DNA from 4 places in the Silvania sp. genome. Region 4 is predicted to be linked to each of the others. Evidence: predicted binding sites of a transcription regulator. Region 4 holds the regulator's gene; each other region holds the start of a gene.
What was found. Region 4 encodes Fur, which represses iron uptake genes when iron is present. Its sites were predicted from a motif close to ATAATAATGAGAACNACTATCAA; they were not measured.
Positions count from the first base shown of each region.

Region 1: exbB (tol-pal system-associated acyl-CoA thioesterase) is a predicted target of Fur. The motif match lies at 2,758-2,780, and genes of this name have one in related genera.
Region 2: ACRDD5_RS16350 (Nramp family divalent metal transporter) is a predicted target of Fur. The motif match lies at 5,129-5,151, and genes of this name have one in related genera.
Region 3: fes (enterochelin esterase) is a predicted target of Fur. The motif match lies at 5,549-5,571, and genes of this name have one in related genera.

Region 1 covers NZ_JBOGBT010000066.1:36,460-44,126, forward strand. Annotated here, with positions in the region: gene ACRDD5_RS12995 (AraC family transcriptional regulator) at 1-533, shown strand, start outside; gene yghB (DedA family general envelope maintenance protein YghB) at 603-1,262, opposite strand; gene metC (cystathionine beta-lyase) at 1,404-2,591, opposite strand; gene exbB (tol-pal system-associated acyl-CoA thioesterase) at 2,842-3,573, shown strand; gene exbD (TonB system transport protein ExbD) at 3,580-4,005, shown strand; gene ACRDD5_RS13020 (SDR family oxidoreductase) at 4,085-4,981, opposite strand; gene ACRDD5_RS13025 (cytoplasmic protein) at 5,079-5,531, opposite strand; gene ACRDD5_RS13030 (hypothetical protein) at 5,524-5,928, opposite strand; gene ACRDD5_RS13035 (ESA_00282 family adhesion-associated protein) at 6,032-6,535, shown strand; gene ACRDD5_RS13040 (TIGR00645 family protein) at 6,617-7,111, shown strand; gene ACRDD5_RS13045 (aldo/keto reductase) at 7,154-7,667, opposite strand, start outside.
Region 2 covers NZ_JBOGBT010000087.1:14,725-22,391, reverse strand. Annotated here, with positions in the region: gene gltX (glutamate--tRNA ligase) at 1-13, shown strand, start outside; gene ACRDD5_RS16380 (YfeC-like transcriptional regulator) at 52-447, opposite strand; gene ACRDD5_RS16375 (YfeC-like transcriptional regulator) at 428-808, opposite strand; tRNA gene ACRDD5_RS16370 (tRNA-Ala) at 1,029-1,104, shown strand; tRNA gene ACRDD5_RS16365 (tRNA-Ala) at 1,146-1,221, shown strand; gene ACRDD5_RS16360 (EAL domain-containing protein) at 1,425-3,620, shown strand; gene ACRDD5_RS16355 (NupC/NupG family nucleoside CNT transporter) at 3,657-4,844, opposite strand; gene ACRDD5_RS16350 (Nramp family divalent metal transporter) at 5,191-6,429, shown strand; gene ACRDD5_RS16345 (DUF2502 domain-containing protein) at 6,460-6,807, opposite strand; gene ACRDD5_RS16340 (aldo/keto reductase) at 6,934-7,667, opposite strand, start outside.
Region 3 covers NZ_JBOGBT010000088.1:76,042-83,708, reverse strand. Annotated here, with positions in the region: gene ACRDD5_RS16875 (hypothetical protein) at 1-128, shown strand, start outside; partial or broken gene ACRDD5_RS16870 (hypothetical protein) at 513-1,284, shown strand; gene ACRDD5_RS16865 (hypothetical protein) at 1,300-1,770, opposite strand; gene ACRDD5_RS16860 (GNAT family N-acetyltransferase) at 2,054-2,494, opposite strand; gene ACRDD5_RS16855 (GFA family protein) at 2,554-2,943, opposite strand; gene ACRDD5_RS16850 (TonB-dependent siderophore receptor) at 3,131-5,371, opposite strand; gene fes (enterochelin esterase) at 5,628-6,833, shown strand; gene ACRDD5_RS16840 (MbtH family protein) at 6,845-7,057, shown strand; gene entF (enterobactin non-ribosomal peptide synthetase EntF) at 7,054-7,667, shown strand, end outside.
Region 4 covers NZ_JBOGBT010000109.1:22,621-30,287, reverse strand. Annotated here, with positions in the region: gene glnS (glutamine--tRNA ligase) at 1-1,667, shown strand, start outside; gene chiP (chitoporin ChiP) at 2,089-3,495, shown strand; gene chiQ (ChiQ/YbfN family lipoprotein) at 3,542-3,871, shown strand; gene fur (ferric iron uptake transcriptional regulator) at 3,967-4,413, opposite strand; gene fldA (flavodoxin FldA) at 4,704-5,234, opposite strand; gene ybfE (LexA regulated protein) at 5,390-5,677, opposite strand; gene ybfF (esterase) at 5,806-6,579, opposite strand; gene seqA (replication initiation negative regulator SeqA) at 6,763-7,305, shown strand; gene pgm (phosphoglucomutase (alpha-D-glucose-1,6-bisphosphate-dependent)) at 7,330-7,667, shown strand, end outside.

The DNA of each region.
Region 1 (7,667 bases), on a different contig from region 4:
CGTCGATGGCGGCCAGCGGCATTAACTCTGCCACCCTGTCGGATGAGATCCTCTGCGCCATTGAACGTCTGCTGGACGTGATGGCGCGCCCGCTGGATGCGCGCATCCTCGGCAAGCAGATTATCCGTGAGATCCTGTATCACGTCCTGCTGGGGCCGGGCGGCGGGGCACTGCTGGCGCTGGTCAGCCGTCAGACCCACTTTAGCCTGATCAGCCGGGTGTTGAAGCGCATCGAAAGCCAGTACACCGAAAACCTGAGCGTGGATCAGCTGGCTGCCGAGGCCAACATGAGCGTTTCGGCGTTCCACCATAATTTTAAGTCGGTCACCAGCACCTCGCCGCTGCAATATCTCAAAAGCTATCGTCTGCACAAAGCGCGCATGATGATGATCCACGACGGGATGAAGGCCAGCGCGGCGGCGCTACGTGTGGGGTATGAGAGCGCGTCGCAGTTCAGTCGGGAGTTTAAACGCTACTTTGGCGTCACGCCGGGGGAAGATGCAGCGCGGATCCGCACGATGCAGGGGATGTGATGGTGCGGGCTGTTGCCCTCACCCTAACTCTCTCCCTGTGGGAGAGGGCAGGGGTGAGGGGAGTAACCGTCAGGCGCTACAGTACTTCTTCTTAATCACCACCGCGATGGTACCCACCAGACCCGCCACCAGCAGGAACATCGGCAGGATCATCAGGAAGGTCATCACCTGGTCTTCGTGGCGCTTCACGAACGGGATCATGCTCAGGGCATAGCCAAAGGTGGTCACTACGCCGACCCACAGCAGCGCGCTCAGCCAGTTAAAGAACTGGAAGCGGCGATTAGAGAGGCCGGAAATCCCCGCCATCGTTGGCAGCAGGGTGCGTACAAAGGCCAGGAAGCGTCCGGCCAGCAGGGCCAGCAGGCCGTGGCGATCAAACATACAGGTTGCCCGCTGGTGATACTTATACGGCAACTGCGCCAGCCAGCTTTTCACGATCCGCGTATTACCGAGCCAGCGGCCCTGCAGATAGCTCAGCCAGCAGCCCAGGCTGGCTGCGGAGGTGAGGATAACCATCGTCGAGGTAAAGTCCATCACCCCTTTCGCAATCAGCGCGCCTGCCAGCAGCAGCAGACTGTCGCCCGGTAAAAAGGAGGCGGGCAGTAACCCATTTTCCAGGAACAGGGTGGCGAACATGACGAAGTAAACCACCCCGACTACATGCGGGTCCGCCAGCGCTGCAAAGTCGTGTTGCCAGAGTGCAGCGATAATATCGTGAATAACAGCCATGGGCTTTCCTGTGGAACAGCGTATATGAACCTAGTGTACTCCCTATTTCGCCTGCGGGCTTTGATCGCAGGCGCAACAATTCAGACTTTTCTGTAGGCGATGTGGGGAAAAGTATCCTCTGAGCTGTTTTCTCTCCCTTTGCTACTCGATGCGCGCAAAGCCTGCCGCTAAATCGGCGATCAAATCGTCGACGTTTTCCAGGCCGATATGCAGACGGATCAGTGTACCGGTAAAATCCACGTCGCCACCCGGGCGTAGCTCGGCAATCTGCTCTGGCTGGTTTGGCAGGATCAGCGATTCAAACCCGCCCCAGGAATAGGCCATGCTGAACAGCGAGAAGTTGTCCAGATACGCCGCCAGCTCGTCGTTGCTCAGGCGCTTGTTCAGGATAAATGAGAACAGACCGCTGCTGCCGGTAAAGTCCCGCTGCCAGAATTCATGGCCTTTGCTGCCCGGCAGCGCCGGATGGTTAACGCGCGCCACCTGCGGATGCTGCGCCAGCCACTCGGCCACCTGCACGCTGCTCTCGTGGTGCTGACGCAGGCGCACGCCCAGCGTACGCAGGCCGCGGCTGGTCATATAGGCGGTATCGGCGTCCACCATTTGCCCCATCAGATAGGCGTTCTCGCGCAGTTGGTCCCAGCAGCGGGCGTTGGATACCGCCGTGCCGATCATGCCGTCAGAGTGGCCAATCAGGTATTTGGTGGCCGCCTGAATCGAGATATCGATATCAAAGTCGAGCGCTTTAAACAGCACCCCTGCCGCCCAGGTGTTATCGATCATGATGATCGCTTCCGGGGCTTTGCTGCGCACCGCCTGCACGATGGCAGGCACATCATGCACCTCCATGGTGATCGAGCCCGGGGATTCCAGGAACACAATGCGGGTATTGGGTTGGATCAGGTCGGCAATATCGGCGCCGATCTGCGGATCAAACCAGCCGGTGGTCACCCCCAGCTTGCTGAGAATTTTGGTGCAGAAGTCCTGGCTGGGCTCGTAGGCGGTGTTGGTCATCAGGATATGATCGCCCTGTTCAACAAACGCCAGAATGGTATTCGCCACCGCGGCCGCGCCGCAGGGGAACAGCGCACAGCCTGCGCCGCCTTCCAGCTCGCACATGGCTTCCTGCAAAGAGAAATGGGTCAGCGTCCCGCGGCGACCATAAAACAGCTCGCCTTTGGCCCGGTTGCGGGTGGCGTGCTTTTTGGCTTCGACCGTCTCAAACACCAACGATGACGCGCGCTGGATCACGCTGTTCACCGAGCCGAGGGTGTATTTCTTACTGCGTCCCGCCTGGACAAGCGTGGTATCAAGATGCTTCTCTTTCATGTGTGCGCAACCTGTTTTTATACGTCTGGACGTCCAGACTACCATGAAAGTAAAAATGGTCACGAGAGGTGGGTACATAAAGAAGAAAATTTTTTAAAATTTGTTTCCGGGAAATTTTTCCTGCGTGAGCGCAAGGAAAGTTAACCGAAATTCCGGCACCATGTAAATACTAATGAGAACTACTATCAATTCGACGCGTTTTTGATATTATTATGCTCAGATTTTGTGATTTGCGTCCTGGAGATACCGAGTGGGTAATAATTTGATGCAGACGGATCTCTCCGTCTGGGGTATGTATCAGCATGCCGACATCGTGGTGAAGATTGTGATGATCGGCCTGATTCTGGCGTCTGTCGTCACCTGGGCTATTTTCTTTAGCAAGAGCGTTGAGCTGATCTCGCACAAACGCCGTCTTAAGCGCGAGCAGCAGCAGCTGGCCGAAGCCCGCAACCTGAATCAGGCGAGCGATATGGCTTCTTCGTTCCAGGCAAAAAGCCTGACGACTCTGCTGATCAACGAAGCGCAGAACGAGCTGGAGCTTTCCGCGGGCAGTGAAGACAATGAAGGCATTAAAGAGCGTACCGGCTTCCGTCTGGAACGTCGCGTCGCCGCAATTGGTCGCCATATGGGCCGGGGTAACGGTTTCCTCGCCACCATTGGTGCGATTTCGCCATTCGTGGGTCTGTTCGGCACCGTCTGGGGCATCATGAACAGCTTCATCGGCATCGCCCAGACGCAAACCACCAACCTTGCCGTTGTGGCCCCCGGCATTGCCGAAGCCCTGCTGGCGACGGCGATTGGTCTGGTTGCTGCTATCCCGGCGGTGGTTATCTATAACATCTTCGCCCGTATGATTGGCAGCTACAAAGCAACCCTCGGTGACGTTGCCGCACAGGTTCTGCTGCTGCAAAGCCGCGATCTGGACCTGAGTGCCAGCTCCGCGAAGCCCGTCCGTTCTGCTCAGAAATTACACTTAGGTTGATTCGTCATGGCAATGCGTCTTAATGAAAACCTGGACGATAATGGCGAAATGCACGAAATCAACGTGACGCCGTTTATCGACGTCATGCTGGTTTTGCTGATTATCTTCATGGTTGCTGCGCCGCTCGCGACAGTGGACGTTAAAGTCAATCTGCCGGCTTCTTCAAGCCAGCCGCAGCCGCGTCCGGAAAAGCCAATCTATCTGTCGGTGAAAGCGGACAAAACGATGTTCCTCGGTAACGATCCGGTGACCGACGAGTCAGTGATCCCGGCGCTTAACACGCTGACTGAAGGTAAGAAAGACACCACGGTGTTCTTCCGTGCCGATAAGTCGGTCGACTATGAAACCATGATGAAGGTAATGGACACGCTGCATCAGGCGGGTTACCTGAAGATTGGTCTGGTCGGCGAAGAGAAAACAGCGGCCAAATAAGCGTAAAACGGCAACCAACAGGTTGCCGTTTTAGATCTGTAGGCCCGGTAAGCGTAGTGCCACCGGGCAGATCCTCACACTACCCCAGATGTTCTCCCCCGCATACGCCGTGCACTTCCGCCGTCACGTAGCTCGATTCCTGACTCGCCAGATAGACGTACACCGACGCCAGCTCAGCAGGTTGTCCCGCGCGCTTCATCGGCGTCTGCTGTCCAAATTTGGGGATTTTTTCCTGGGTCTGGCCGCCGGAAATCTGCAGCGCCGTCCAGATGGGGCCTGGCGCGACTACATTGACGCGTATCCCGCTTTCCGCCACCTGTTTCGCCAGCCCACGGCTGTAGTTCAGAATGGCTGCTTTGGTGGAGGCATAGTCCAGCAGATGCGGACTAGGCTGATAGGCCTGAATCGACGAGGTGGTGATGATGCTGGCCCCGGCGGGCAGCAGCGGCAATGCCTCCTGGGTTATCCAGAACAGCGCCAGCACGTTCACCGCATAGGTTTCTTTGAACTGTTCGGTGGTCAGATCGGCAATTTTCTCGACGGCGACCTGCTTCCCGGCCACCAGTGCCAGCACGTCCAGCCCGCCTAACGCTTCGTGGGCTTTATGCGCCAGCGAACGGGCAAAGTTTTCGTCACTCAGATCGCCCGGGATGAGCACCGCGGTGCGTCCCGCGTCTTCGATCAGCTGTTTGACCTGCTGCGCATCTTCTTCTTCAGCGGGCAGGTAGTTAATGGCGACATCTGCCCCTTCACGTGCGTAAGCGATGGCGGCAGCACGCCCAATCCCGGAGTCGCCTCCTGTTACCAGCGCCTTACGATCCAGGAGTCTACCGCTGCCCTTGTAGCTCTTCTCGCCGCAGTCCGGTACCGGGTCCATCTTGCTTTGCACGCCAGGTGCGGGCTGAATCTGCTGCGGGTATTCACCGGTGTAATACTGAGTGGTGGGATCCTGAATTTTGCTCTGCGAAGTGGTCATACATGTTCTCCTTGCTTGCATTGTCAGCTTTTAAGCTTAGGAGAGTCGCCAGCTGGCAGGGATCATCCAGGATAATCCCGAATGCGGAGGAGGGGGTTTAAGGCTTTTCTGAGGTTGGGGGCGTTTTAGCGGCCAGCGCCTCTTCATCCAGCGCGACGGTGGTGACGTTAGAGGTCCGGTAGCCTTCTTCGGCCAGCTTGCGGGTTACGCGCAGGGTGGCGGTTTCACGCGCCAGTAAATACTGGTAATTGCTTTCCAGACGGGCGAGGATTTTTTCTTTTAATTCCGGGCGTTGCGTCATGATGGCATTGATGGTCGCGCCGTAAATCTCTTCTTTAACCTGCAAGGGATAAATCTCCCGCCGGTTTTGCCATTTCAGCCGCACCAGACCCGCCGGGATCGAAAGTAGCTCTTTGGCAATGCGCTGCAGTTCACCGTTCTTAATCTGTTTAAGCGCTTCAAGGTTTTGCTCTAAGATAAATTCATCGCTTTTTTTGTCATCTAAAGTCAAATAAACGTTATTATTATCAGTATCCTTCACGTTATTCATCCTCAAGCTTATAAAAAACAGGTGAATTTCGCTCGCAGGTAATTAGGTTTAACCAGATTTCATTACCCGCTTCGTTTATTTCATCGGTCTTTTCAGTCAATATTTGACTTAGAGCCTGCGCATCTATTTCGCCTTCCGCCTGCAGATCATTGAGCAGGCGGGCGAACACTTCGATTTTAACCACCCGAAATAACCGGTCCTTAATATGGCGGTCGTGCTCTTCAAGCAACATATTGCGGGAGTTACCGGTACGGGTAACACCAATTAATATATCAGGTGCGAAATCAGCGAGCGTTCTTTTCCCCTTAGTGAAATTTGCATTGCTTTCTGCTTCTGGCGGTTTGGGTTCCACGGAAGAAATGTGAAACTTGGCCGGAACCAGATTGTCGGGCAACATTTTATATTTCCTTTAATTTCAATGGGGTAGGGTTGTCAGGAGTGTGAGATTCGTTGACAATAACATGAGGCAAATTTAAAATCAAAAAAAATGGAGCCTGCCTATGAACAGCATTTTTTATACTGTCATTACTTTGTTATTGCTTACCGCCGGGGTTCTTTTATTGATGCGCGAGTTCAATAAAAGTAACGAGGCACAGAATGCACACACCCAGGCACCGCCAGAGCGGATGTCAAAAGAAGAGGGCGAAGACCATTTTTCAATGCTGATGAATGCGATTACGCCGGTATGGTACTGGCGCGTAAATCATGAATATATTGATTTTCTCCATGCCACAATTAAACGAATGAATATGGTGGAAATAAATAGCATTCCCGATCTGTTTGACGCTCAGCGTCGTTGCAGCGATCTGAACTCGGCGGTGTACAAGTATTATGACAATATCAAAAAGCGCTGCCTGAACGGCGAAAAGGTGTCCCATTCCGATCTGGAGGTGATGAACCTGCGCCAGTGTTTTCGTGAGTTTAGCCTCGAAGCCTACCCGTCGCTGGTGGTGCTGGTATGGCCGGAGTATCAACGGCCGATCGTTAAACCTGATGAAGTGTAAGGTTTTTGTTGTTTAGTTGTTGCAAACAATTTGTGCTGTTGCGATATACTGCGTTCTGGTTTCGTTTGCTGACAGGACACTATGGAACGCTTTTTTGAAAACGCAATGTATGCCTCCCGCTGGCTATTAGCCCCGGTCTATTTTGGCCTCTCGCTGGCGCTGGTTGCCCTCTGTATTAAATTCTTCCAGGAAATTTTTCACGTCCTGCCGCATATATTCAGTATCGCTGAAGCCGATCTGATCCTGCTGCTGCTGTCGCTGGTAGACATGACGCTGGTAGGCGGTCTGCTGGTGATGGTGATGTTCTCGGGCTATGAAAACTTTGTCTCGCAGCTGGATATTGACCCCAGTAAAGAGAAGCTGAACTGGCTCGGCAAAATGGATGCCTCGTCGCTGAAAAATAAAGTGGCCGCATCGATTGTGGCGATCTCGTCGATTCACCTGCTACGGGTGTTTATGGATGCTAAAAACATCCCGGATAATAAGCTGATGTGGTACGTGATTATCCACCTGACGTTTGTGCTGTCGGCGTTTGTGATGGGGTATCTGGATAAGCTTAATCGCAGCAGTAAATAGGCGATGATGGCCCTCTCTCCCCGACGGGGAGAGAGGTATGAACTACTTATCCGATGACGCCTGCCATAAATTGAGCTGACCGTCCGTCACGTGCTGGTCAATCCGCTGCAGTTCATCCTCGCTAAAGTGCAGATTATTCAGCGCCTGCACATTCTCCTCCAACTGCTCCGTGCGGCTGGCACCAATCAGCACTGACGTCACGCGATCGTCTTTCAGCAGCCAGCTGAGCGCCATCTGCGCCATGGTCTGGCCACGTTCCTGCGCCATCTCATTCAGCATCCGCAGGCTGTTCAGGTTGGCCTCGGTCAGCATCGTCTCCGTCAGGCCGCGCGCTTTTTTTCCTTCACGCTGCATCCGGGAACCGTCCGGGATGCCGTTCAGGTATTTTCCGGTCAGCAGCCCCTGCGCCAGCGGCGTAAAGGCGATACAGCCCGTGCCGTTGGCCGCCAGCGTCTCCAGCAGGCCGCTCTTATCCACCCAGCGATTAAGCAGGTTGTAAGAGGGCTGATGGATCAGCATCGGGATCTTCCACTCGCGCAGCAGCTCGGTCATTTTC
Region 2 (7,667 bases), on a different contig from region 4:
AAGCCAGCAGTAATCATGCAGTAAAAAACGGCAGGGTTTCCTGCCGTTTTGTTATTCCTCTGGCGCGTGGATATCAAGCCGAACGAGGAAACCTTTCAATCCTTCCCGCGCAAGCAATACATCAAGCCGCTGCTGTTCCGCAACGGTCATATTCTCCAGGGTATTGAAGATTTGTCGCAAGGGGCCGGCAGGCTTAGCGTTGCCATAGCTGGCCGCTGTTTCTGCCAACTGGTAAATTGCCTGACGTTTCCGAATGGCCGGAATGTTCATGATGTGCTCACGAACCTGGGCGTCAATATGGATCAGACGCGCCCGACCGCCTTTCACGCCATTAATACCTTCCGTCTTCCAGCCATTCTTGCGTACCCAGCGGTTGACTGTCTGTCTGGCGACACCGAGGGTATCGGCCAGCTCTTCGGTGGTCATTTTATTCGATAATTTTTTCATATTCGTTCTGCTCGCGAATCCCTAAGCGTTGCAACAATCCGGTAATCCCTTCCCGCAGTAACAGTGAGGCAAGTTGCTTCTGTTCTTTTTGGGTCATTTCACTGGCCAGCGTCAGCAGCAGGGCCTGTAGCGAGTTATCGGCCGACAGGTCGGGCAGTGGCGGTGCATCCGGCGCCCTGCGCGCGTTGCGGATAAAATCCCGCACCTTTTCATTCACATGAACCAGACGGGCCTTACCACCCTGTACGCCGGGTTTTGGCGACGTGGACCACCCCTCTTTACGTACCCATTTATTGATGGTCTGTCGGCTATAGCCAGTGAGTCGGGCCAACTCTTCTGGCGTCATTCGTTCCTTGATCATGCGATTTCCTGATGAAGAGTAGGGTTAATTAGTGATTCATTTTATAACATCGTTTTACGCGAAGACGTGACACGTTTAACGTATGGCTGCGAGCATCCTCGCAATGTGATTTATTTGCATGAATTTTCAGCGGTTGAACGAGGGTGGGGTAATTTGCCGTTGACACTCTGCAATGGAATTCATATTATGCCGCCCGTCAACACGACACGCTTTACGCGATGGGGCTATAGCTCAGCTGGGAGAGCGCTTGCATGGCATGCAAGAGGTCAGCGGTTCGATCCCGCTTAGCTCCACCAAACTCTGAACCCAACAGAGTCTGGTGCGTAAACAAAACTGTGGGGCTATAGCTCAGCTGGGAGAGCGCTTGCATGGCATGCAAGAGGTCAGCGGTTCGATCCCGCTTAGCTCCACCAAAATTCAGACCCTCGCCAGTGGCGAGGGTTTTTTTATGCCTTTCATTTACCTTCTCTTCACAAAACTGCCCCAATTCTCTACAGAACATAAATCCATACAAACTAAGTGACCATTTGCCGACGGGATGTTTGATCCGCACATTTAAACAACTTACTATAATTGCGCTCACTAAATCGCCAGAAACAATAATTAATATCATTCAATGAAAAGCACGACGTCTGTTAATTTGCGAAGTTTTACGCTTGCCCTGATGTTATGTATGGTATTCGTACCGTTATCACGTCTTATTTCACCGCGTGCGGTTGTTGATGGCTTTAACGTTTATCTTGCATGGATGCCACTCAGCGTCATGCTGGCCATTATTTTCCTGTTTGGTCGCCAGGCTGTTATTCCTGTTGTTATCAGTTTTGCTGTAATTAACGAATGGAATTTTCAACTGCCACTCATTCAGGCAGCGATATTATTATTTTGCCAGCTCTTCAGTACATTTGCAGTCTGTGGCATCGTCAGATGGCAACTGGGGCCGCGCTGGCGTTACAACATACCCAGTCGATTCATTGGCGGGCGCATATTCTGGTTGGGGTTGGTTATCCCGCTGGGCATGAAAACGTCCATGTATTTATCCGGGTATGTATGGCACTACCCTGTCGCGCTGGCGACCTTCTATGGGGAGGGTACGGCCATCTATAATATTGTGGATATTCAGAGCCTAATCTGTGCCGTACTGATCTTTACCATGATGTTCTATTACCCCTTAAGAATGATCCTCAATCCCCATTACGCCCGCGCGTTCTGGCGGCGTAATTTACGACCCTATTCGTCAACGCAGCATCCTGTTTTTACGCCAGCCATTATAATCAGTCTTATTGCGATCCTCCTTCTGCTGTGCCTCCCCTTCAGGGCGAATATTATTGCAGGCTATCTGGTGCCGGTTATTTTTATACTTTTTACCCTCGGTATCAGCAGGTTCCGCTATGGGACGATATCGCTGGGCTGGGCGGTGAGTGCATGCCTGCTGCTGACCTATAGCAAAAATTTTCTGCATGGCGTGCAAAACGGCTACTCGCTGGCATTTGTACTGTCGGTGCTGATCTCCTTTTCGATTTGCCTGGTCTACATGGCGCGAATTTTCCAGCGTAGCGAATGGCTCCGGCAGGGGTGGAAGGAGAGGGCATTGACCGATCCGCTCACCGGGCTACCCAACCTGCGAGCGCTGGAGATTTTTCTGGCCGAGAATGCGGATGTCAGTCTGTGCTGCCTGCGAATGCATAATCTGGAGTTTCTCAGTCGTCACTATGGCCTGCTGATGCGCGTGCAGTGTAAGCGCGCCATCATCCATGAAACGCAGCCTCTGTTGATTCAGAATGAGCAGCTTTTTCAGATCCCTGGTAATGAACTGGCGCTGGTGCTGCGCGGTCCGGAAGCGGGGGCTCGGCTGCAGCACATTGTCGATTGTCTGAACAGCCGCAAAATCTACTGGAACAATACCGGGCTGGACATTGAGTTTGGTGCCGCCTGGGGTGGGGTGGCATACAGCCGCGGTGAGAGCCTGCACCATACGCTGGGCCAGCTCAGCTGGCTGGCTGAACAGGCCTGCTCGTTGCATCAGGTGCTGTCGCTGACTAACAGCCTGGCGACCGTTTCGGGGCAAACCACGGATCGCGTTCTGATGCTGGGGCGGGTGAAGCGGGCGCTGGATGAAGGCGGGCTGCGCTTGTATGCTCAGCCGATCCAGAAAGCAGACGGAACCGGCTATCACGAAATCCTGTCCCGGCTGGAGAGCGACGGCGAAATTCTCACACCGGATAAGTTTCTGCCGCTGGTGGCGCAGTTTAACCTGAGCCGGCGGTTTGATATCAGCGTGGTCGAAGCGCTGCTGGCATGGTTACGCACGTATCCTTCAAGCCAAACGTGCGCGCGCTTTTCGGTAAACCTGATGCCGCTGACGCTAATGCAAAAGGACGTCGCACTCGACATCATTGCCCTGTTTGAAGACTACGCTGTCGCGCCGCAGGCGGTGATCATCGAAGTGACAGAAGAGCAAGCCTTCTCGAATTCGGAAGTCAGTATTCTGAATATTCAGCAACTGCGCGACTACGGCTTTAAAATTGCCATTGATGATTTTGGTACCGGCTATGCCAACTTCGAGCGGCTGAAGCGCCTGCAGGCCGATATCGTGAAGATTGACGGCTGCTTCGTGAAAGATATCTGTCGCGACAGCATGGATGCGATGATCGTGCAGTCCATTTGCAATCTGGCAAAGGCCCGTTCGCTGTGCGTGGTGGCGGAGTATGTTGAGCTGCCGGAGCAGCGCGAGATCCTGCTGGCGTGTGGCGTCGATTATCTGCAGGGCTATCTGATTGGTAAACCGCAGCCGCTCGCCGATCTCCAGGCGTAAAAAAACCGGGGAGATCCCCGGTTTTTTTTAAGCTGATTACAGTACCAGTGCGGCGATAGACGCAGACAGGACGCTGACCAGCGTAGAACCGTAAACCAGTTTCAGACCGAAGCGGGAAACCACGTTACCCTGCTCTTCGTTCAGGCCTTTAATCGCGCCCGCGATAATACCGATGGACGAGAAGTTAGCGAAGGAGACCAGGAACACGGAGAGAATACCTTCGGCGCGCGGGGAGAGCGTACCGGCGATTTTCTGCAGATCCATCATCGCAACGAATTCGTTAGAGACCAGTTTGGTCGCCATGATACTGCCCACCTGCAGCGCTTCGCTGGCTGGCACACCCATCACCCAGGCAACCGGGTAGAAGATATAGCCCAGGATGCCCTGGAAGGAGATACCCAGGACGGCAGCAAACAGGGCGTTCAGCGCAGAGATCAGGGCGATAAAGCCGATCAGCATGGCTGCCACGATCACCGCTACTTTGAAGCCTGCCAGAATGTACTCACCCAGCATTTCAAAGAAGCTCTGGCCTTCGTGCAGGTTAGCCATCTGCAGGTTCTCTTCACTCTCATCCACGCGGTACGGGTTGATCAGTGACAGAACGATAAAGGTGCTGAACATGTTCAGAACCAGCGCAGCAACCACGTATTTTGGCTCCAGCATCGTCATATACGCACCCACGATAGACATGGAAACGGTAGACATTGCGGTGGCCGCCATGGTGTACATGCGGTTGCGGGACATTTTGCCGAGGATATCTTTATACGCGATAAAGTTCTCAGACTGACCGAGGATCAGGGAACTGACGGCGTTGAAAGATTCCAGTTTGCCCATGCCGTTCACTTTCGACAGCACAGTACCGATGGCGCGGATCACAATCGGCAGAATACGGATGTGCTGCAGAATACCGATCAGTGCAGAGATGAAGACGATAGGGCACAGCACTTTCAGGAAGAAGAATGCCAGACCTTCATCGTTCATTTTACCGAATACGAAGTTGGTCCCTTCATTGGCGAACCCGAGCAGGCTTTCGAACATCTCGGAGAAGCCTTTCACGAAGCCCAGGCCCACGTTGGAGTTCAGGAAGAACCAGGCAAGTAACACTTCAATGACGAGTAACTGAACAACATAGCGAATGCGGATCTTTTTACGATCGCTGCTGACCAGCAGCGCAAGCGTAGCAACAACAACAAGTGCCAGGACAAAATGCAGGACGCGGTCCATATTTGCTCCAAATATGAGGCAGGTTTAATTTCCGTGCACATTCTATGAAACAAGAGTAAAGAAAACGAGATCAAAGCCACACTATAGTCACATCCTGTGACGAAACTCATAATTAGGGATAAAAGATACATTTTTGTTATGTTATGTAAATGAGTTCAAAGTTAAGTTTGTGTGCTACGCTTCACAAAAGACTGCACGCGTTTTAGCCTGTCGTGCATCCACACTTCCAGCCTGCTTATTGCTCTTCATTATCACAGTAATCGATTAAACCATCGCAAATGAACTTGATAATCATTCGCATTTTGATAGCATTAAACATAGCAAAGGCTATATTTCAGAGGCAGAGATGACCAACAGTCGCGTTGAGACTAGCACCGGCAGGGCGGCACGCAAGATGCGCTTTGCATTAATGGGACCGGCGTTTATTGCCGCCATTGGCTATATCGATCCGGGTAATTTTGCGACCAACATCCAGGCCGGGGCCAGCTTTGGCTACAAACTGCTGTGGGTGGTGGTGTGGGCAAACCTGATGGCGATGATGATCCAGGTGCTGTCGGCAAAGCTGGGCATTGCGACCGGCAAAAACCTCGCCGAGCACATCCGCGACCGCTATCCGCGACCGATGGTCTGGTTTTACTGGGTGCAGGCCGAAATTATCGCGATGGCGACCGATCTGGCGGAATTTATCGGTGCCGCAATCGGCTTTAAGCTCATTCTGGGCGTCTCGCTCCTGCAGGGGGCAATACTAACCGGTATCGCCACGTTCCTGATCCTGATGCTGCAACGTCGCGGGCAAAAACCGCTCGAAAAAGTGATCGGCGGTCTGCTGCTGTTCGTTGCGGCAGCCTACATCGTCGAGCTGGTCTTCTCCCGGCCCGACCTGGTGCAGTTAGGGAAGGGGATGGCGATCCCGAACCTGCCAACCTCCGAAGCGGTATTCCTCGCCGCCGGGGTGCTGGGGGCGACGATTATGCCGCACGTTATCTACCTGCACTCCTCCCTGACCCAGAATCTGCACGAGGGCTCGCGCCATGAGCGCTACTCGGCGACAAAATGGGACGTGGCGATCGCGATGACCATTGCCGGGTTTGTGAACCTGGCGATGATGGCGACCGCCGCGGCGGCCTTCCACTTCAACGGTCATACTGGCATCGCCGATCTCGATCAGGCCTACCTGACGCTGGAACCCTTGTTGAGCCATGCGGCGGCGACCATTTTTGGCCTGAGTCTGGTGGCTGCAGGTCTCTCTTCGACCGTGGTCGGCACCCTGGCAGGGCAGGTGGTGATGCAGGGGTTTGTCCGGTTCCATATTCCGCTGTGGGTGCGTCGCTCTGTCACCATGATGCCGTCGTTTATCGTGATCCTGATGGGGCTCGATCCGACCCGTATTCTGGTGATGAGCCAGGTTCTGCTGAGCTTTGGCATCGCGCTGGCGCTGGTGCCGCTGCTGATTTTTACCAGCGACAAAACGCTGATGGGCGATCTGGTGAATACGGTAACGGTGAAACGGATTGGCTGGGCGATTGTGGTGCTGGTGGTGGCGCTGAACCTGTGGCTGTTAATCGGCACGGCGCTTGGGCTGTAAAAAAAGAGCCGTAAGGCTCTTTTTTTATTATCAGTGGCGATGACCATGTCCGCCGTGACCATGCCCATGACCGCGGCCTTTGCCCCGGCGGTCGTCACGATCGTTCCAGCCTTCGCGGTATCCGCGCTCGTAGGCGTTACGTTTATCCCAGCCACGATGGTAGCCGTTATCATGTTTACGCCAACGGTGATCGCGCCATTCGTAATTACGGTGCCAGTAACCGCGGTCGCGCCAGCCGCCGCCGTCCCAGTAATTGCCGGAGTTATCCCGATCGCCAATTTGTAATTTTACAGATGGCAGCAGGGTGATTTCGCCAGCAGTAGCGACCAGCGGGGCTGAAGCTATTAAGACAGCTGCCAGAATCAGGGACCTGAACATTGTTATTCTCCTTCACGATCGGAGCCGTAATCGGCTTGTTAACGCAATATTAATGGGCGGTAAAGCCCTGTTTAATCGCCTCAACTCCTAAATCTGAAGGCATAGCACTTTTTGCTAATAGCGCTGTTAATCTGTGCTGCGCAGGATCGCTTCTATTTCGCTCAGCTCAGCTGCGGAGAAGTGACGGTTCGCCAACATGCCTACCGCATCGTCAATCTGCGCGATCTTGCTGGCACCGATCAGGACCGAGGTCACCGCGTCGTGTTGCAGCACCCAGGCCAGCGCCATCTGCGACAGCTTTTGCCCGCGGCGTTCCGCCAGGGCATTGAGCTGGCGGACTTTAGCCAGCGTCTCTTCGGTGAGCTGATCCGGATTGAGGAAGCGACTGCCGCTTGCGGCACGGGAATCGGCCGGAATACCGTTCAGGTAGCGGTCGGTTAACTGGCCGCCCGCCAGCGGTGAAAAGGCAATGCAGCCCACGCCGTTCTGCTGCAGCACATCCAGCAGTCCCGCTTCGGGGGCGCGCTCAAACATTGAGAATTTTGGTTGATGGATGAGGCACGGCGTACCCAGGTCTTCGAGAATGGCGATAGCCTCCCGGGCCTGCTCTGCCGGATAGTTGGACAGGGCGACGTACAGCGCTTTCCCCTGACGCACAATATGGTCAAGCGCGCGCATCGTCTCACGCAGCGGCGTTTCCGGGTCCGGGCGATGGTGGTAGAAGATATCGACATACTCCAGCCCCATGCGCTTCAGGCTCTGGTCGAGGCTGGCGATCAGGTATTTACGTGAACCCCAGTCACCGTACGGCCCTTCCCACATGGTATAGCCCGCTTTGGACGAGATGATCAGCTCATCGC
Region 3 (7,667 bases), on a different contig from region 4:
TATTTAATTCTGTTGAAGATATCCTCTATCCTATAGCACGTAACGCTGCACTAAAATACGGTTTAACCGATGAGTTATTGGACAAAATTCAAAGCGAACTGTGTAAATATAAAACGAGTGATTATTAGGTGAGTTTAATGTCGAGAGTTTGGACGAGTTGTTTATTAGGCATTATAACTTCCGCTGTTCGCTCAAAGCTGCAAGTCAGAAACTTTGAACTCCGAAGGTGTATCGGTAGCAGTTCTGCATGTCTGAGCTGAATACGCTGTACGTCCAGGAAGAGCTAATCTTGAGTAAACGGGAAGGTTTGCCAGCAGTTCAGCCACCGCAGCGGCGTCTCGATGGCGGATTGTGTCAGCAGTAATTCAGATGGTCGTGCAGCTGCTGGTGACGGAATGCCTGCAGTGGACAGAAAGTGCTGTACGTCCAATCCGGGCGGGAATTATGATAAATGCGTACTTTAACGATGCGACCGGCAACAGCTTAAGGCTGTCATATGATGAAGGATGTGCATGGAACTGGAAACTGAATTTCGCTACCCCAATGCTATCGATTTCTTCGGCACGACCCTTTTTCATCTTTGTCATTTCACAACATTAGACCTTCATAATTACGCTGCATATAATAAATACTCAGAAAATAATATTGAACAAAGCAATGATATGCTTTGTGATGAAATAAACAAACGACTGAAAAAAACAGTGAAGAGTATCATGAGGATATTGTTGATAGTTACAGTCAGGCGATTCAGGAGTTTGGTGATATTTACCCCCTATACATCGCAAGGCAATGGTGATAACGCTGTACAACTTCTTCGAGCATCAGATTAAAACGTTATGCGCCGAAATAAACATGCTGCTTCCGCAGGATATGAGTGCTAAGTATAAATTCAATGATGTAAGCATTAAAAAGTATCGTCAATTTTTGAGGCGTGAAGCCTGTTTTGATATGAATCAGGGAAATTTATTGTGGAAACGATGGGAGGATATGCTGAAAGTGGAACAAATCAGGCATGTTCTGGTTCACTCCGAAGGTGAGATTGAGAAACACAGGGCAGAGCGGCTAGCTGATATAGAAAACTACTGTAAGCAAAAAAAAAGTATTAGGTTGATCCGACACCGTATCGTCATTGATGGGGGCTATGTGGCAGAGCTTATTGCTGAGCTTACCTCACTGTTTGACCTACTGGACAGGCAGGTGAACGTCTTCATCCGTCGATATGAGAGCGAGCATGGCCGTTACGACGTTCCGCTCCCGATAGGAGCATCACGAACGCCGCTGTGATTGGCTGTGAAGGTATTACTGCGCTTCTGGTTCGAGCCACGCAGTAATATCATTTGCTTCATTGATGTAATCAAATAGCACTATGAGTTGTTCTAATTCATATGCGGCTCTGAACAAATCACCCATGAACATATGCTGCAATCCTGTCTGCTGAAGAATATGTTGTGTGAGAGCAAAGTCTGCCAAGAAATCATGCGCCATATTGTTGCGCTTTTCGACGAATATTTTTAATAAATGAATGTAATCAGAACGTAAATTATTGTCTTCTAATGCAGCACGTGTGCGACCCAGGGTGTATTTTTCCAGTTTATCAGAGGTAATAGTAACGCCTGGCATTGATAAAAGCACTTTCTTTAGACCAAATTCAAGCAATTGCGCTTTGCCCATAAAGATGCCGTAGGCTTCTAGAAATTCCTTTTCTTTATAGATTTCCAATCCATTCTGAACCAAAGCAATAATATCTTCTTTTGTGAGTAATTCAGCCATATACACATACCTATGTAAATGAGGGAAGGAAAACCATATTATAGGTTTAGATCCTGCTCTTCCAGCAGTTCTGCGGCTCTACTGGTGCATCGATGGTGGGTGACACCAACAACTTTGCAGCAGCTGTTACCTAAACTCCGGCAATGGACAATAGATGGAAGGGATCACATCTAGTCGCTATCAAATGCTCATGAGCAGCTCAGATAAAAACGTCCGCTCCTCGCTCACAGCAGACCTCCTTCCACCTCGCGCCAGAAACGGACACCACAAGTATTATTGCGGATTAAACACTGCGACATTTCTCTAATCTGATATCAGTACCATTGATAACCTTTTTATTACCCCAGCCGAGTTGCAAATAGAATCGCGCCGCACGACTATTTTTATCCGTTTCCAGCCAGGCAATCTCATGATGTTTGAACAATTCATGCTCGGCCAGCTCAACAAGGCTTCGGCCAATACCCTTGCCTTCATATTCCGGCAGAACAAACGCCGCAAAAAGACATCCTTCATCCGGCAAAATCATTGAGAAGCCCACGACGTTGTCGTTTACGGTTGCAACCCATGCGCATCGACTCTGTTGTATCAGATCGGCAACGACGCTTTCGTTAATCCCCATCTGCTGCATTTCTTCGCGGCTCAGATGATTCTCGATAACCGAGGTTATAACGTCGAAAATACTATCAATATCAGAAAGTAGAGCTGATCTTGTAGAGATATTCATAAGTCTCATTCCATGTATGACAACATAAACATTGAGAATATTGCGCGGCACTTCGTTATTTATTGAGCGGTATCGGGCATGATTTTTCTCCACCATTCAGGTTTCATATCCTGAAATGAGTGAGATTGTGGCGAAAACATGGCGCATTCATTGTGATCAAAAATACCGCTTAGCAACGCAGTCACTGGAGTGTCATCGATAGCACCGACTGAACTGCCACACCTGGCACAAAATGCTCGGGATGAAGTCGAAGATGAGCGGAACAGAGAAGGCGTGCCCCCTTCACCCGTCCATTTAACGTCCGCCGAGTTGAATTCAAGCCATACTGCGGTCTGACAACCGGAATGCTTCTGGCATATATCGCAGGAGCAGGAATGAGAGGAAGCAGGGTTAATCGCTGTGAATCTGATAAACCCACATAAACACCCACCTGACAGTGTCAATTCCATATCAGTCGATACCTTATCAACGCTCAGAGAGTGATAAAGATAGCATCGTCAGCTCCTTGCTCACAGCGGAGGGAGCAGGTCAGGGGTTCACCCGTTCACCTTATATTCTGCTGAACATAAGGTGAAGGGATCATTCCTCAATACTTAACTGATGAGCATGACAACGCACGTTGCCTTAACGCTCTCATCAGAACTGCGTATTGACACTCATATACCACGTACGGCCTGGCTCGTTATAGGTATAAGCCCCCGCACCGTACATGTACGCGCCAGTCGCGGTATTCCCGGTAGTCTGGGCGTTACCCGCACGCCATACGCGCTTGTCGAAGACGTTATCCACGCCGCCGGTCAGGCTGACGTATTTGGTCACGTCCCAGGTCGCGCTCATGCCCACGATGCTGTACGGACTGACTTCGTCCAGCTCAGAACCGGTCGCCGGTTGGCCTTTGTAGTTGTACTTCTTCGGCTGCTGCTTGCCGTACCAGGTGAACGTAGACTGCACTGACAGATCCTGCTGTACCTGCCAGCTCAGGGTCGAGTTCAGCGTGTACTCCGGGATGATCGACAGACGGTCGCCGGTCTCTTTGTTCTTACTCTGCAGCATGTAGGTGATGTTGTTAGTCCAGTTAACCGCATCGCTGACCGGCACGTTCAGCGTGCCTTCCAGACCTTCAACTACCGCTTTCGGCACGTTTTCCCACTGGTAGATATCCGTTTTGGTTTTGCCAAGTGAGGTCTGACCCACTGGCGCGTAACCGGCTTCAATCTTGTCGCGGTAGTCGTTACGGAACCAGGTCACGCCCGCCAGCCAGCCGTCGCGTTTCCACTCCAGGCCAATCTCTTTGTTGATGCTGGTTTCTGCTTTCAGATCCTCGTTACCCAGCATGTAGCAGCCGACGCCGTCGGCGCTGGCGTAGCAACCCTGGCCTTTGCTGTACAGCAGGTAGTTCGGGTTGGTCTGATACAGACTCGGCGCTTTATAGGCGCGGGCGATACCCATTTTCAGGGTGAAGTCGTCGCCCAGGCCCTGAGACAGGTTCAGCGACGGGCTCCAGTTGTTACCCACCACCGAGTGATGATCGAAGCGCAGCGCCGGGGTCAGCATGGTGCTGTCGGTCAGCTCCATGTTGTTTTCGGCAAACAGAGAGAAGATCTCCGCATCGGAATACGGGCTGCGGTTGTTGTCGATCCCCGGAACCGCGCCACCCTGCAGGGCCTGGCCGTTGGAGGACATGTCCTTCATGCGCTGCTGATCCCATTCAGTGCCCAGGGTCAGGTTCTGGTTCACGATAAAGTCGATCGGCAGGTTGATTTCGCTGTGCAGCATCACGTCGGACAGGTCGGTATCGGTAAACTGGTTGCTGTTGAACAGCCCTTCAAGACCGCCCGCCAGCCCTTCGCCCAGACGCGAGTTGCGGGTGTGTTCGTACTGTGCCCAGTTGCTGGTGGTAATGCCGTTATCCCAGCCGCCGTTCCAGGTCACGGCGAAGTTCTGCCGATACAGACGGTTGGTCTCTTTGCCGTAGTTTTGCTTCACCAGACCGCTGCTGCTGTTGTCATTGTTGGTGTTCTGCGTGTCACCGGCGTAGAGGTTGTTCTGACGGCTGTAGCCCGCTTCAAACTGCAGGGACTGCATCGGGGCAAAGTCCCAGCGCAGGACGCCGTTAACGTCTTTATTTTCGACCCCTTCACGCCCGGCGGGCAGCGTATCGGCATAGGCACCGGTACGTTCAGACTGATGGCCCTGGTTGATATCCCACGCGTCGGCCTGGGTTTTATCAAGGTTGCCGTATAAGCGGAAGCTGAAATCCCCGCCCAGCGGGCCGTTGAGGCTAAAGTTGGTGCGTTTGGTGGAGCCCTCTTCTTTATGCTCAGGGGCATTCAGATAAGTGTTCCAGGAGCCATGCCACTCGTTGCTGACTTTTTTGGTGATGATGTTCACCACGCCGCCCGCGGCGCCGTTGCCATAACGTGCGGCGGCCGGACCACGGATCACTTCAATGCGCTCAACCATCTCTGGCGGCACCCAGCCGGTATCGCCGCGGGTGTCACGTTCGCCGCGCCAGCCCAGACGGATGGAGTTACGGCTGGTGACGGGCTTGCCGTCAATCAGGATCAGGGTGTTTTCCGGGCCCATCCCGCGGATATCAATCTGGCGATTGTTACCGCGCTGGCCGCTGGTGGAGTTGCCGGTCAGGTTCACGCCCGGCATAGTGCGGATGATCTCAGCCACATCGCGTGCAGGCGGGTTTTTACGGATCTGATCGGCGGTAATGGTCGACACGCCCGGCGCCTGCAGGTTCTGCTCGGCGGCGGTGATCACCATCGTATCTTCTGTTGCGGCGGTGTCGGCGGCCATGGCCGGCAGTGCAACACCGTAGATCCCCAGATTGACCAGTAAGGCCAGAGAGTGAAGCTTGTTATTCATTGTATGTCCTGCTTTTCGGTGCCGTATTCCCCATGGCTCCATTCCCTAACGGGTGAGGAGACGGCATGATATCGCCCGCAATTTGCGAAAACGCCTCGTTCCTGAGTCCGTACGCAGTGCAGGGCATGGCTAAGAAATTGTTTGCGCTTCCCACAGCGCGCCCATACGCTATTGCAAATGAAAATAGTTATCAATAATATTATCGATATTGTTTATCTTTTATCAAAAAAACAGAACAGGTCTTGGGGTTAACTCGGTGACAACGCTGGAAGCGGGAAGCAATGCCTGGTGGCAGGCAAAAAAAGGGCCCGAAAGGGTGCCGGAAGGGGATCATTATAAAGTCACGTTCTGGTGGCGTGACCCCGGTGGAACGCAGCACACCTCGCCGCTCAAACGGGTGTGGCTCTACATCACAGGTGTGACCGATCACCACCACAACGCCCGCCCGCAGACGCTGGTGCGCATTGCCGATACTGACATCTGGCAGTGGCAGGGTGAGTTCAGCCCCAGCTGGCGCGGAAGCTACTGTTTTATCCCCTCCGAACATGACGACGATTTCATTGAGTCAGTGTTTGCCACCGATCCGCCGGACCGCATGGCCCTGCGCGAAGGCTGGCGCAAACTGCTGCCCAACGCCATTGCCGATCCGCTTAACCCACAGCACTGGCGCGGTGGACGCGGGCACCCGGTCTCGGCGCTCGAAATGCCGCAGGCCCCGCTGCAGCCCGGCTGGGACCGACCCGACGCGTCGTACCCGCCACCCCAGTGTATCTCCTGGACCAGCGAAAGACTGGGCAATACGCGCCGGGTGTGGATCTTCACGAGTGGCGATGAAACCCCGCACGAGCGCCCGCTGGCGGTGCTGCTTGACGGGCAGTTCTGGGCCGAAAGCATGCCGGTATGGCCCGCGCTGACCGCGCTCACTCACAGCAATCAACTGCCGCCCGCCGTCTATGTCTTAATTGACGTTATCGACACCGCCCACCGTAGCCGCGAGCTGCCCTGTAACCCCGACTTCTGGCTGGCGGTGCAGGAAGAGCTTTTGCCAAAAATTCATGCACTCGCCCCGTTCAGCGACCGCGCCGACCGCACGGTGGTGGCAGGGCAGAGCTTTGGCGGCCTCTCCGCGCTGTACGCCGGGCTAAACTGGCCCCAGCGCTTTGGCTGTGTGCTCAGCCAGTCGGGCTCCTTCTGGTGGCCGCATCGCGGCGCGAACCAGGACGGCGTGATTATCGAACAGCTTAAAAACCAAAACCTGTCGGTGCAGGGCCTGCGCATCGTGCTGGAGGCGGGACGACGTGAACCGCTGATTTACCGCGCCGCTCAGGCGCTGTATGCCGAACTACAGCACGCGCAGCCGCCGGTTGTCTGGCGTCCGGTTGACGGTGGACATGATGCACTTTGCTGGCGGGGAGGGCTGACGCAGGGGCTGATGACTCTCTGGCAGCCGCTTATTCAATAACGGAGTCTGGTATGGAATTCAGTAACCCCTTCGACGATCCGCAGGGTTTGTTCGCCATTGTGCAAAACGGTCAGCAGCAGTACAGCCTGTGGCCGCAGCAGTGCGCCTTGCCCGACGGCTGGCGCGTGGTGTGCGAGCCGCAGTCGCAGGAGGCGTGTCAGCAGTGGCTTGTCGCCCACTGGCAAACCCTTATCCCGGCCCATTTTGCACAGGTGAAATCATGAGCGCACAACATCCTCTCGTTGCCGCCCAGCCGGGGATCTGGATGGCGGAACAGCTTTCCGACCTGCCCAATGCCTGGAGTGTGGCGCATTACGTCGAGCTGAACGGCCCGCTTGACGCCCCGCTGCTGGCGAAAGCGGTGGTGGCGGGCATGATGCAGGCCGATACCCTGCGCACCCGTTTTGCCGAAGATAACGGCGAAATCTGGCAGTGGGTGGACGACGCGTTCCAACTGCCGGAGCCGCAGATTGTCGATCTGCGTGCCGACGCCGATCCGCACAGTGCCGCGCTGGCGACAATGCACGCCGATCTCAACCAGAATCTGCGCGTCGACAGCGGGCAGCCGCTGGCCTTCCATCTGCTGATTCAGGTGGCGGATAACCGCTGGTACTGGTATCAGCGCTATCACCATTTAGTGGTGGATGGCTTCAGTTTCCCGACCATTACCCGCCAGATCGTGGCTATTTACCGCGCCTGGTCGCAAGGCGAAACCACGCCAGCGTCCCCGTTTACCCCGTTTGCCGAAGTGGTGGAAGAGTATCAGCGCTACCGCGACAGCGAGGCTTATACCCGGGATGGCGCATTCTGGGCTGAGCAGCGCAAACATCTGCC
Region 4 (7,667 bases):
TGAGTGAGGCAGAAGCCCGCCCAAGCAACTTTATTCGTCAGATCATCGATGAAGATCTGGCCACTGGTAAGCACACTACTGTTCATACCCGTTTTCCGCCGGAGCCGAATGGCTACCTGCATATTGGTCATGCGAAATCGATCTGCCTGAACTTTGGCATCGCGCAAGACTACCAGGGTCAATGCAACCTGCGTTTCGATGACACCAACCCGGTAAAAGAAGACATCGAGTACGTAGAGTCCATTAAGAACGACGTGCAATGGTTGGGCTTCAACTGGTCTGGCGACATCTGCTACTCCTCTGACTATTTTGACCAGCTGTACGCTTATGCGGTTGAGCTTATCAACAAAGGTCTGGCCTACGTTGATGAACTCTCTGCTGACGAAATCCGTGAATACCGCGGCTCGCTGACCGCGCCGGGCAAAAACAGCCCATACCGCGATCGTAGCGTGGAAGAGAACCTGGCGCTGTTTGAGAAAATGCGCGCCGGTGGCTTCGAAGAGGGCAAAGCCTGCCTGCGTGCCAAAATCGATATGGCATCGCCATTTATCGTGATGCGCGATCCGGTGCTGTATCGCATTAAATTTGCCGATCACCACCAGACCGGCAGCAAGTGGTGCATCTACCCGATGTACGACTTCACCCACTGCATCAGCGATGCGCTGGAAGGCATTACGCACTCCTTATGTACGCTTGAGTTCCAGGATAACCGCCGTCTGTATGACTGGGTTCTGGATAACATCACCATTCCGGTGCATCCGCGTCAGTACGAGTTCTCTCGTCTGAATCTGGAATACACCGTGATGTCCAAGCGCAAGCTGAACGAACTGGTCACCGATAAGCACGTTGAAGGCTGGGACGACCCGCGTATGCCGACTATCTCTGGTCTGCGTCGTCGTGGCTACACCGCTGCGGCCATTCGTGAGTTCTGCAAGCGCATCGGCGTGACCAAGCAGGACAACACCATCGAGATGGCCTCGCTGGAATCCTGTATCCGTGAAGATCTGAACGACAACGCCCCACGTGCGATGGCGGTTATCGATCCGGTGAAACTGGTTATCGAGAACTACCCGCAGGGTGAAAGCGAGCTGGTGACCATGCCTAACCATCCGAGCAAACCGGAGATGGGTAGCCGTGACGTGCCGTTCAGTGCTGAAATCTGGATCGATCGTGCGGATTTCCGTGAAGAAGCCAACAAGCAGTACAAGCGTCTGGTGATGGGTAAAGAAGTGCGCCTGCGTAACGCCTATGTGATCAAAGCTGAGCGCGTAGAGAAAGACGCGGAAGGCAACATCACCACGATCTTCTGCAGCTACGACGCGGAGACCCTGAGCAAGGATCCGGCTGACGGTCGCAAGGTAAAAGGGGTAATTCACTGGGTTAGCGCCGCACATGCGCTGCCGATTGAAATCCGTCTGTACGATCGCCTGTTCAGCGTGCCAAACCCGGGTGCGGCAGACAATTTCCTCGACACCATTAACCTGGAGTCGCTGGTCATTAAGCAAGGTTTTGCTGAGCCGTCCCTGAAAGCGGCCGTTGCCGGTAAAGCGTATCAGTTTGAGCGCGAAGGCTATTTCTGCCTCGACAGCCGCTATGCCACTGCGGACAAACTGGTGTTTAACCGTACCGTCGGTCTGCGCGATACCTGGGCAAAGGTCGGCGAATAACCGATACCCCCCTGAGCGCCGCGTAATGCGGCGTTTTTTTTGCTTATCAATCAAGTCATTGCTGGTGTTAATCTTCGCGATGCGAATTAATTGCATTTCCCTCCGCTGTTAGCCTTCTCCCCCTTGCTTCAAATTAATCCCATTCTGTCGCGAATTAATGCAACCACTAAAAATAACTGGCTAATTTTGAAGATTATTTTAATTGATTATTCTGTCGCGCGGGCGTTGTTACAAATGGCAACCAAATATGTGCACTTCGTCATAATCCTGACTTTTGATCGCTAAAAAGGATTGATAATTCGCGTCGCGAAAAATAGTCTACAGGCAGTAGATGTAAATGAGTATTTCTGCTTACGTCGACTTTTTAACTTTTGTTTTTTCGCCGTTTAAGGCGCTTTTAATACGTCAAAGAGGATTAACTATGCGTACGTTTAGTGGCAAACGTAGTGCGCTTGCGCTGGCTATTGCCGGTGTGACAGCAATGTCTGGTTGGATGGTCTCTCCAAAGGCTCAGGCCGAAGGTTTTGTCGATGATTCAACCCTGACGGGCGGTGTCTATTACTGGCAGCGTGAACGTGACCGTAAAGACGTTGAATCAGACAAATACAAAACTAACCTCGCTCACTCCACCTGGAACGCCAACCTTGATTTCCAGTCCGGCTATGCAGCGGACATGTTCGGTCTTGATCTGGCCGCCTTCACCGCGATTGAAATGGCGGAAAACGGCGACAGCGGACACCCGAACGAAATTGCATTCTCCTCCAGCAACAAAGCCTACAAAGAGGACTGGTCCGGCGATAAGAGCGGGATCAGCCTGTACAAAGCGGCAGCCAAATTTAAATACGGTCCGGCCTGGGCGCGCGGTGGCTGGCTTCAGCCTACTGGTCAAACCTTATTAGCGCCGCACTGGAGCTTTATGCCGGGTACATACCAGGGCGCTGAAGCCGGGGCGAACTTTGACTACGGCGATAGCGGGGCGTTGAGTTTCTCCTACATGTGGACCAACGAGTACAAAGCGCCGTGGCACCTCGAGATGGACAAGTTCTATCAAAACGACAGAAAGACCCGCGTCGACTATCTCCACTCCCTTGGTGCGAAATACGATTTCAAAAACAACCTGATTCTGGAAGCGGCATTCGGTCAGGCTGAAGGCTATATTGATCAGTATTTTGCCAAAGCCAGTTATAAGATGGATGTGGTGGGCGGCCCGCTGTCGACCAGCTATCAGTTCTACGGCACCCGTGATAAAGCCAACGACAGCACCGTCAATGATATCTACGACGGCACCGCCTGGCTGCAGGCGCTGACCCTGGGCTACAAAGTCGGGCAGGTGGATTTACGCCTGGAGGGGACTTACGTCAAAGCCGAAGGACAGCAAGGCTACTTCCTGCAGCGTATGACCCCAACCTATGCCTCTTCCAACGGTCGTCTGGATGTCTGGTGGGATAACCGCTCCGACTTTAACGCCAACGGCGAAAAAGCGGTCTTCTTTGGTGCGATGTACGATCTGAGCAACTGGAACATGGCAGGCTGGAGCGTCGGTGGCTCGTATGTCTACGCCTGGGATGCGAAGCCAGCGGACTGGTTTATCAACAGCGCGGGCCAGCGCGAAAACAACCCGTCCAACAACATCAAAGAGTCAGCCTATAGCCTGGATGCGATCTACGTCCTGCAGGACGGTCGTGCGAAAGGCACTATGTTCAAGCTGCACTTCACCCAGTACGACAATCACTCCAGTATCCCAAGCTACGGCGGCGGTTACGGCAACATCTTCCAGGATGAGCGCGACGTGAAGTTTATGGTTATCGCCCCATTCACTATCTTCTGATGATGCTTCCGGCGGGGTTACACCCGCCGAAACGGAGACCGCTATGTTGAAAAAAATCCTGTTTGTCGCGGTATTTGCCGCCGGGCTTACCGCCTGCGCAGAGCCGCAGACCCAGAAAGAAGATTCACGTCTGAAAGAGGCTTATAGCGCCTGTATTAATACCGCAGAGGGATCGCCGGAGAAGATCGAAGCCTGCCAAAGCGTGCTGAACGTGCTTAAGCAAGAGAAAGCGCACGAGCAGTTTGCGACCCAGGAAACGATAAGAGTGGCTGATTATCAGGCCTGTATTCAGGCGCGCAAAACCGGAAACGATCAGGAAGTGACGAAGCGTTGCGACCAAATCTGGAAGGAAATTCGCAGTAATAACAGCAAGTAATCAGCTGTTATTAGGCCCGGTATGCGTCAGCGCTACCGGGTTTTTTTTGCATAAAAAAAGCCAACCGTCAGGTTGGCTTAGCGTGTGCGGATGAATTATTTCGCGTCGTGCGCGTGGTCATCTGCAGTGCAGTCGCCTTCAGCGCAGTGGCCGTACAGGTAAAGACTGTGGTTGGTCAGACGAATGCCGTGACGTGCAGCAATTTCACGCTGACGGGATTCAATAGAGTCGTCGCTGAATTCGATCACTTTGCCGCAATCCAGGCAAATCAGGTGATCGTGATGATGCTGCTGCGTCAGTTCGAAAACGGATTTACCGCCTTCGAAGTTATGGCGTGTAACGATGCCAGCGTCGTCAAACTGGTTCAGTACACGGTACACCGTGGCCAGACCAATCTCTTCGCCCATGTCGATCAGACGCTTGTATAAGTCTTCCGCACTGACATGATGGTTATCCGGACCCTGAAGCACTTCCAGAATTTTTAACCGTGGAAGCGTGACTTTCAGTCCGGCCTTCTTTAATGCGGTATTGTTGTCAGTCATGCGGAATCTGTCCTGTTGCTAAACGATTCACTTCTATAGAAGAAGTGACAGAAAGTGCACCTGAGAGAATGCGTCTCATTATAGAACTGCCATGGCTGAATGAAAACTGCAAGTCTCAAGCAAAGTATGCTTATAAAAACGTGGTACCGCCAACAAACTTGTTACAGGGTGACCCGTTTAATCCTGGTTGATTGTACAGGTATGACAGCAAAAGTTAAAAATTTGTAGCAATTATTTTGATTGATAATACCTATCAATGCGGCGTAACTACAGGTTACGCCGCCACAACATCAGGCGTTGAGGATGTCGTCGAGGTGCAGCTCTTCGCGGATCTGCTTAACCCATTTGTCCACGCGCTCTGCGGTCAGCTCCGGCTGGCGGTCTTCGTCGATAGCCAGTCCCACAAAGTTGTCATCATCAGCCAGACCTTTAGAGGCTTCGAAGTGATAGCCTGCAGTTGGCCAGTGGCCCACGATCACTGCGCCACGCGGCTCAATGATGTCGCGAATGGTGCCCAGCGCATCGCAGAAGTACTCTGCGTAGTCTTCCTGGTCGCCACAGCCGAACAGGGCTACCAGTTTGCCATTGAAGTCGATCTCTTCCAGAGACGGGAAGAAGTCGTCCCAGTCGCACTGCGCTTCACCGTAGTACCAGGTTGGGATGCCCAGCAGCAAGATATCGTAACCTGCGATGTCTTCTTTGCTGCTTTTCGCAATGTCATGCACATCGGCAACGTCTTTACCAAGCTGTTTTTGAATGTTTTTCGCGATGTTTTCGGTGTTACCGGTGTCGCTGCCGAAAAAAATGCCGATGATTGCCATGAGTAAAATAACCTCTTGAAACTTAATAGTATGGTGGCGCAATTTAGCCACGGATAAGGGCAATCATAGCAGAACAGAGAAGCCTGCGGAAACTGCTATCGCGCAGGACTGCACTCTGTGCTACATGAAAGCAACAAGGAGGGGAGTTTTCTGACTTACGCTTTGTCGTGCCATTTCTCGAGCTGCAGGATCAGCATCTCTTCAATAAGCTCACTGCGGCTGATGTCGCGGGCATTTGCCAGCTCGTTCAGCGCATCGACGGCGTCCGCATTGAGTTTCAGCTCGACGCGTTTAAGCCCACGACTTTTATCGCGTTTGAGCTGATTGCGCTTATTAATGCGCAGCTGTTCATCACGCGAATGCGGATTGGTTTTCGGTCGTCCCGGGCGCCGCTCATTCGCGAACAGATCTATTGTTGTGCGGTCCGTGTTTTCTTTGGCCATGATTCTGAGACTTCGGGGGAAACAAGACGCCCTGCTAAAGCCCGGGCGATAAGCGCGCCATCATACATCAGCGAAATCGGCACGCCAACGACTGGTGGCCCGCAGGCGACCAGTCGCTCTCTTTTTAATCAATTTTCGATGTCGGCGAGGTAACGGCGGATGGCACGCAGCACGGCATCGGGTTTTTCGGCATGCACCCAGTGCCCGGCACCGGCAATCACATGCGCCCGCGCCCGCGGGAATTGCGCCAGCAGCGCGTCCCGATACGCTTCGGTGACGTAGGGCGAATTGCCGCCGGGAATAAACAGCGCCGGGTGCGACCAGGCCGGCACCGGCTGCCAGCCAACGATGTTGCTGTACTGATCCCACAGCGCAGGCACGTTAAAGCGCCACTCACCGTCCACGAAGGATTTCAGCAGAAACTGCACCACACCTTCTTCATCAAGGTGCTCACGCATCACCGTGGCGGCCTGCTGGCGGGTGCTGACCCCGGCCTCTGTAACGGCATTAATCGCGGCGAAAATCTCATCGTGGCGGCGCACGGCATAATCCACCGGGGCCACGTCGATCACCACCAGACCGTCAATACGTTCAGGTGCAAGCGCGGTCAGCGCCATCACCGCTTTACCGCCCATGGAGTGGCCGACAAGCGTCGCCTTTTCAATATTGTGGGCGTCCAGCGTATCGAGCAGATCCTGAGCCATATCGGCATAGGTCATCTGTGCCGAGCGCGGGGACTGACCATGGTTACGCATATCCACCTGCAGGAGAGCGTGGTCCGTCACCAGATCCCGTGCCAGCACGCCGAGGTTGTCCAGGCTGCCAAACAGGCCATGAACCAGCACGATGGGAGAATTATTGTGCGGCGATTGTGCAGATTGCGCTCGGGTATTCAATTTCATGGCAAAGTTCTTTTTTTACGTATGTCAGGTTAGGGTATCATGTTGACCATTCTGCCGCCCGGCTGCAAGGAAACAGTTAAATCTGACTTTTGCCGCCACCCTGGCTTGACGCTATCCGCTGTTGGGTTTTGACCTTATACTCCCAACAACTTGTATTCAGATAAGATATCGCACTGGATTAAGATGAAAACAATCGAAGTTGATGACGAGCTTTATCAGTTTATTGCCAGCCAGACACGGCATATCGGTGAAAGCGCGTCCGACATTTTACGGCGCATGCTGAAAATTGCCGCCGCCTCACAGTCCACCGCGCCTGTCGTCAAAGAAGTGCGCCAGCCAGCCGTTGTCGCGCAGCAAAAGCCGCTGAACCCGGCGAAAGACAATGTGCGTGCGATGCGCGAGCTGCTGCTGTCTGATGAATACGCGGAACAGAAAAAAGCCGTTAACCGCTTTATGCTGGTGCTGTCTACACTCTATTCACTGGACAACAAAGCGTTTGCCGACGCCACCGAGTCCCTGCACGGTCGAACTCGCGTTTACTTCGCTGTCGATGAGCAGACGCTTTTACAGAATGGTAATCAAACTAAACCCAAACAGCTCCCTGGTACCCCGTACTGGGTGATCACCAATACCAATACCGGACGCAAGCGCGGCATGATCGAACACATCATGCAGTCGATGCAGTTCCCGGTGGAATTGACTGATAAGGTTTGCGGTACAATTTAACCCTTGCATCAGAAGGACCAGGCAATGGCAAATCACAATCGTGCGGGTCAGCCTGCACAACAGAGCGATTTGATTAACGTCGCCCAGCTTACCGCCCAGTACTACGTGCTGAAGCCGGAAGTGGGTAATGCAGAACACGCAGTGAAGTTTGGTACGTCAGGTCACCGTGGCAGCGCGGTTCGCCAAAGCTTTAACGAACCGCACATTCTGGCCATTGCCCAGGCCATCGCGGAAGAGCGCGCCAAAAATGGCGTCACCGGTCCGTGCTACGTCGGTAAAGACACGCACGCCCTGTCAGAGCCTGCTTTCATTTCCGTACTGGAAGTGCTGGCGGCCAACGGCGTGGACGTGGTGATTCAGGA